One region of the Micromonospora olivasterospora genome, then DNA from elsewhere that is predicted to be linked to it. Evidence: riboswitches for the same ligand, from Rfam matches in the RefSeq annotation. Region 1 holds a riboswitch; each other region holds the start of a gene.
What was found. A riboswitch is a leader RNA that binds a small molecule or an ion and turns the genes downstream of it on or off. The one in region 1 is predicted to bind cobalamin.

Region 2: another riboswitch for cobalamin. It lies ahead of metE (5-methyltetrahydropteroyltriglutamate--homocysteine S-methyltransferase); the one in region 1 lies ahead of JD77_RS25225 (hypothetical protein).
Region 3: another riboswitch for cobalamin. It lies ahead of JD77_RS10600 (ABC transporter substrate-binding protein); the one in region 1 lies ahead of JD77_RS25225 (hypothetical protein).

What each region holds. Positions count from the first base shown of each region.
Region 1 covers NZ_VLKE01000001.1:5,496,645-5,498,838, reverse strand. The annotation lists gene JD77_RS25230 (trypsin-like serine peptidase) at 1-846, shown strand, start outside; gene JD77_RS25225 (hypothetical protein) at 999-1,364, opposite strand; cobalamin riboswitch at 1,686-1,869, opposite strand; gene ggt (gamma-glutamyltransferase) at 2,074-2,194, opposite strand, start outside.
Region 2 covers NZ_VLKE01000002.1:35,648-37,841, reverse strand. The annotation lists gene JD77_RS31295 (hypothetical protein) at 351-659, opposite strand; cobalamin riboswitch at 951-1,154, shown strand; gene metE (5-methyltetrahydropteroyltriglutamate--homocysteine S-methyltransferase) at 1,261-2,194, shown strand, end outside.
Region 3 covers NZ_VLKE01000001.1:2,310,523-2,312,716, reverse strand. The annotation lists gene JD77_RS10610 (hypothetical protein) at 1-106, shown strand, start outside; gene JD77_RS10605 (hypothetical protein) at 276-524, shown strand; cobalamin riboswitch at 988-1,170, shown strand; gene JD77_RS10600 (ABC transporter substrate-binding protein) at 1,201-2,194, shown strand, end outside.

The DNA.
Region 1 (2,194 bases):
GACACCGAGATCCCCTCGGTGAAGGCGGCGCTCGCCAAGCGCGACCGCGCCCAGGACCAGTCGACGAACGCCACCCAGCCGCAGGGGCCGTCCGGCAGCGTGGCGCCGGTCGCCCCCGCGGTCACGCCGAAGGCGAGCGGGTCGACGGGCGACTCCTCCGGCGTGGGGACGCAGGCCTACTACCCTAACTACCCGGTCGGCCACCCGACGGCCCGCACCGCCGGTAAGGTCTTCTTCACCCTCAACGGCGGCAACTACGTCTGCTCGGGGACCATCGTGAACACCGAGGGCAGGTCCTCGGTGTGGACCGCGGCCCACTGCCTCACCGGCGGCGGGGTGTTCGCCAGCAACTGGGTCTTCGTCCCGAACTACAACAACGGCGCGGCCCCCTACGGCCAGTGGTCCGCCATCCAGCTCTGGTCCACCACGGCCTTCTACTACAACAACAACGACTTCGCCAACGACGTCGGCTCGGCCGTGATCGGCCGCGTCAACGGCTGGCGGATCTGCGACTACCTCGGCGGGCAGGGCATCGGCTGGAACTTCGCGATCGGCCAGTACGTCTACGCCTTCGGCTACCCGCAGGCGTCGCCGTTCAACGGCCAGCTGCTCACCGCGGAGAACGGCCCCACCTACAACGGCGGTGGCGGCACCATCTACATGGTCAACTACATGACCGGCGGCTCCTCCGGCGGCGGCTGGCTGATGCAGTTCGACGGCAACTGGGGTTACCTGAACGGCCACAACGACTTCAAGTACACCAACCTCCCGCAGTACATGTACTCGCCGTACTACGGCAACCAGGTGGCGAACCTGTACAACACCGTCCGTAACATCTCCGCCTAGCGGAACCCACGCCGCGCCGGGTCCGGTCACGGACCCGGCGCGGCTCTTTCCCGCCGCGGTCCGGCCGGCGTCCACAGCGTCGACGGGCCGCCGGCCGGCATGACGAAGGACGTCGCGGGCAGCCCGTGGTTCCGGGGCGTCGACGACGACGGTCAGACCGGGCTGCCGTCGGGCGAGCCGCCCCCGGCGGGGATCCCGGTGCCGACCAGCGACAGCTCCAGCACGGCGGGCAACGGCACGACACCCGGTCCCCCCGCGCGGACCCAGTCGGCGATGTCGTCGACCACCGCGTCGTCGAGGACCAGACCGAACCAGACCGGACGCGCCCCGACGCGCCGCGCGGCCCGGTTGGGCTGGACGACCACCAGGTTCGACTGCGCGCACAGGTCGAGGCAGGTGCTGACCCGGACCCGGTGCGGTGCCGGCAACGCGTCGCGCAGACGTCGCAGCTGCGCGTCGTGGTCGACGTACGGGTGTTTGCCCGCGCTGCCGCAGCAGCAGTCCCGGCACACCGTCACCAGGCAGCCTTCCGGCTCCGTCATGTGCGACTCCTCCTGCGCGCGCCGCGAGGCGGCGCCCGGTCTCTTGGCCCGTGGTGTGGGTGACCCCGCGGGCCACCAGCAGCACGTGCCGGTTCATGACGCGGGTGGGTGGTACGTGATGGTGGGCCGCCCCGTGACCGGGTGCGCCGCCACGTCGGCGCGGATCCCGTACACGTCGGCGAGCAGCCCGGAAATGAGGACCTCGCACGATGGACAGTGGCGCGGCAGCGCGCCGGAACAGGGTGGGCCGCATCGCGCGCTCGCGCATCGGGATCGCCTTCCAGCACCTCGTGGACGGGTCATCGCAGTGCCGTGGCCGGTTTCCTGGCTGACGGGAGGTGCGTCCGTGGCCGGCCTTCCCAGGTGTGCAAGGCACCCAGTGACCTCGTAGCGACGAGGGCCGCGGACTTCCCGATCACAGTGGCGAGGGCCGCGCCGGTTCCGCACCGGCTTCCCGAACACCACGGCAGCGCCACACTATCCGGTGATCCACCCCCCGCGCCACGGGGGAAACCGAAAGTCACTTGCCGCGCACGGTCGGCTCGCCGACAGTACGACGGACTCGTCCGCGGCAGTTCCACCCGCGTGGAACCCCCGGAAGCCACGGCCCCGGACACGCCGCGACGGTGGCGGACGCGGCGGCGACGGCCCAGGGGTGGCTGAGCCGTCGCCGCGGTCCCCACCGTCAGGGGCGCGCCCAGCGGCCGACCACGGCCGCCGCGCCGCCGCCCCGGCGTACCGGCTCGGCTGCGGCGAGCAGCCGGCCGCCGGCGAGGAACTCGATCCCGGTCGCGGCGCCGATCTCC
Region 2 (2,194 bases), on a different contig from region 1:
GGGGAGTCGGTTCGCCTGCTCAGATGTGACTGGTGGGCTCGAGGCTTTGTGCCACCGAATCTGACCCCGATCGTGGTGGTAGCCGTCGCGCCGCGATCGGGTGGGCCTACGCACCAGCCGCCGCGACGAACACCAGCTCAGCGCCAGGCCAAACGGATTCCGCCGCCACCAGCGTCATCATCAACTCCAGACTCGATGACCAGGAGCGGACCATCTGTAGTGGCAGAAACTCCATCCGAACCAGATTCGATGGCAAGAAGTTCAACTTCGCTGGCAACGGCCAGTGGTTGGTGTTTGGCTTGGTGGTGTGACTCTGCGCTGTGAGCCGCTGTGAGTGGGTGGTGAGCCGGTCAGGCGGCGCGGCTGGCCTGGGTGGCGTGGGCGATCGCGCGGCGCAGCGCGGACAGGGACACGGGCCGGTCGTTCTCCAGCTCGGTGAGTCCGAGTTCGATCCACTCGCGGATGAGGGTGGATGCCTTGACGCCGGCGGCGTCGGCGGCGTCGCGGACCCGCTGGTCCAGGTCCACGGGCAGGCGCACTCCGCGCATCACCATCGGTTCGGTCTCCGCCGCCGGCGGCAGCTCGACCGGGGCGGTGTCGTCGTAGTCGACCTCGCCGCGGGCGAACGCCTCGGCCGCCCGGACCACGTCCTCGCTCATCGCGTCATCTCCCATGCCTCGAACCGCTTCAGCTCCGCCGCGTTCATCTCGCGGGCCCCGATGAACTGCTGGTCGAACTCGCCGCGGGCCCGGTGTTTGGCACTCTCTGGGGGTCGATGCGCCTTTCCATCGCGCTCTCTGCCCCTCACCGGATGCGTGCAGCCCGTCGGGCCAAGGACACGCCGACACGAGATGTTGTGTGCGGCTCCCCTGCCGTCGGCATATATGGCGTCCATCGCAGATGGTTCGGCCGTCCGGTGGGGCCGGTCGTGGCAACAGATGACGAGTTCTAGGATTGCCTGCAGTGCTGGTTCGCGCGGCCGCCAGGCCGTGCGTCGTAAGAGGGAACCCGGTGCGAGACCGGGACTGCCCCGCAGCGGTGAGTGGGAACGAAAGCCGTCATCAAGCACTGGGCGCGAGCCTGGGAAGCGACGGCCGGTAGGCGCGAGCACGACGCCCACGAGTCCGAAGACCTGCCCGCACCGCGCACACGACCGCGTGCGCCCCCGACGGCCTCTCGGGAGGGCCGGGCGGAAGGCCGTCTGGCCTTTCCCCTGCCTTCCCGTGCACGTCGGGCACCTCGAGGGAAGGGAAACACCCCGTGACATTCGGTACCAGCACCGTGCTCGGCTATCCGCGCATCGGCGGCAACCGCGAGCTGAAGAAGGCCGTCGAGGCGTACTGGGCAGGGCGCATCGACGCCGCCGCCCTGGAATCGACAGCGGCCGGCCTGCGCGGCCAGGTGTGGCAGACGCTGCGCGATGCCCGCCTCGACGCCATCCCGTCCAACACGTTCTCCTACTACGACCACGTCCTCGACACCGCCGTCGCCGTCGGCGCGGTCCCGGCCCGGTTTCGCCGGCTCGGGTTGCCCGAGCTCGACACGTACTTCGCGATGGCCCGCGGGGTTGACGCCGAGCCGGCGCTGGAGCTGACCAAGTGGTTCGCCACCAACTACCACTACCTGGTCCCGGAAATCGACGCCGACACCCAGTTCACCCCGAACCCGGCCAAGGCCCTGAGCGAGTACAGCGAGGCCCGCGCCCTTGGCATCACCACCCGGCCGGTGTTCGTCGGCCCGGCCACGTTCCTGCTGCTGGCCAAGGGCGCCGACCCGTTCGCCCGGCTGGACGACCTGGTCGAGACGTACGCCTCGTTGCTCGCGGACCTGGCGCGGGCCGGTGTGGAGTGGGTGCAGCTCGACGAGCCCGCCTACGTCGCCGACCGCACCCCGGATGAGATCGACGCGCTGCGCCGCGCCTACATCCGGCTCGGCGAGCTGGAGCAGCGGCCGCAGATCTTCGTCGCCAGCTACTTCGGCGAGCTCGGCGACGCTTTGCCCGCGCTGCTCGGCACACCGGTCGAGGCGATCGGCCTGGACCTCGTCGCCGGGCCGGGCAACCTCAGGCGGCTCAGCGGAGCCGGTCCGCTGCGCGGCAAGACGATCGTCGCCGGCCTGGTGGACGGGCACAACATCTGGCGCACCGACCTGCGCGCCGCCGCGGTCACCGGCGCCACCGTCGCCGGCCTGGCCG
Region 3 (2,194 bases), 3.2 Mb from region 1:
CGCCGACTACGGCCCTCACTACTACGACAAGGAAGAGAATTTCCCACCCATCAACCCCACCAAACCCATCAAACAGGAACCCGACACCGCGCCCCCATCGACCTGACAGGGCCCCGGCGTTGTCCCGTTCGGCGGCGGCTCCGCTGCGGGGAAGATCATCATCGTCGGGTGAGGTTCCCCCGTCAGCGTGGAGACCAAACCCAAGGGGACAGACGGTCATGGCTGAAACGAGAAAGCGGTTCGATAGAAAGTTCCGCGAGGGCACGGTGCGGATCGTGCGGGAGACCGGCAAGCCGATCGCGCAGGTCGCTCGGGATCTCGGGCCTGGGTTCGACATATGGCGCGAGATCATCCGGTTCGGTACCCCCATCGAATCGGCTGACGGTAACGGCGCACCGGGATACCAGCTCGCCGCGGTCGCCGTGATCCGGGTCGGCGGTCCCAGGGGAACCCGTTGGGTCGCCGGCATCATCGAGATACGCACCACGGAGGCCCCTGCGGGTGCCGAAAACCTCGTCCGCTAGCTAACCGGTGGCTGTTCCCCGGCGCCGCTCCCGGCACGTCGCTGAGCTCCGCACGATTGGGCGCCCGGCTGCGACGCCTCGGCTACGCCGCAGCCTGCACCGTGCCGAAACTCGTTCAGTGGCTTTGACCTGGCATTTTGAAGATCATTTCAGGCCGCCCGGTGGTACTCGTTGATCACCCCGCTGAGTCGTAGTCGGCGTCGTACGGGCTTGTCCATGGGGAAGAACCGACAGCCCGCACCCAGCTACGACGTCGGGAAGACCGTGAAACGCGCCCTCACCATCGCCGAACGACGAGATCAGAAGGGTTAAACAACAAGCTGATCGGATGCATCAGAAACGCCCCGGGAGATCCTCTCCCGGGGCGTTTCTGGTTTGTGCCGGCCACGCGGCGGCGGGCGGGTTCGGTGCGTCGATCCCCACCCCCGGCACCCCGCAGCGGTTCCTGGCCGGAGGTGAGCGGTTATCGTGTGGGCGCCGTGGTGTTCGGGAAGCCGGTGTGATGCCGGCGCGGCCCTCGCCACTGTGATCGGGAGACCGCTGGCCCTCGTCGTTCGCGAGGTCACTGGGCATTTGCGCCTAGGAAGGCCGGCCGGTGGTTGCTTGTCCCGTCAGCCAGGAGACCGGCCACGGCACGCTTCGACCCGTCCACGAGGTGCTGGAAGGCGGTCCCGCTGTGCGGTTCCCCATGCCTTGGCGCATCACCGCGCCGCTGTCCGTTCTCATCGTCGCCCTCGCCGGCTGTTCCGGCAGCGACACCGAACCCGAGGTGACCGCCGGGAGCGGCGCGACCGCCGTCACCAACTGCGGTGTCGCCGTGCCGGCCGGCGCCCCGCCCACCAAGATTTTCGCGGCCTTCCACAATGGGATCGAGGCGGTGTACGCCCTCGGCGCCGGCGACAAGCTGGTCGGCGCCGCCTACCTGGACAATCCGCTGCTGCCCGAATATGCCGCGCAGTTCCACCCGGACCAGCAGGAGCCGACCTACTACCCGGAGGAGTATCCGAGCCGCGAGGAGGTGCTGCGCCTCGACCCGGACTTCGTGGTCTCCGGGTTCACCGGGGCCTTCACCACCGAGGGACTCGGCACCCGCGCCGAACTGAACAAGATCGGCATCGGCTCGTACCTGTTCACCCAGTACTGCCCGACCGCCGACGGCGAGGGGCAGAAATCCCTGGCCGACAACGACGTCTCGCTTGACAGCGTCTACGGCGACCTCACCGACCTCGGCCGTGTTCTCGGCACGACGACGCAGGCCGAGGCTCTTGTCACGAAGATGAAGCAGACCGTCGCCGGCGTCGAGAGCGAACTCGCCGGGGTGAAGCGGCCGACAGTCGCGATGCTGAACCGGCCGGGCGGCGGTGAGCTGCGGGTTTTCGGCAGCGAGGACGTCGCCACCACGATCATCGAGAAGGCCGGCGGCATTCAGGTGTTCGACGACGTGCCCGGCCGGCTCGCCCGGATCGGCACCGAGGAGCTGATCAAGCGCAAGCCCGACGTCATCGTGATCCCGGCCTGCTGCGGGGCCGACGTCGGCCCGGACGGCGCGCAGGGGGTCATCGACGGGCTCAAGTCCGACCCCGCGCTGGCGAACGTGCCCGCGATCCGTGACAACCGGATTTACGCGGTGACGTTCGCCGAGATCACACCGGGAGTGCGCAACGCCGACG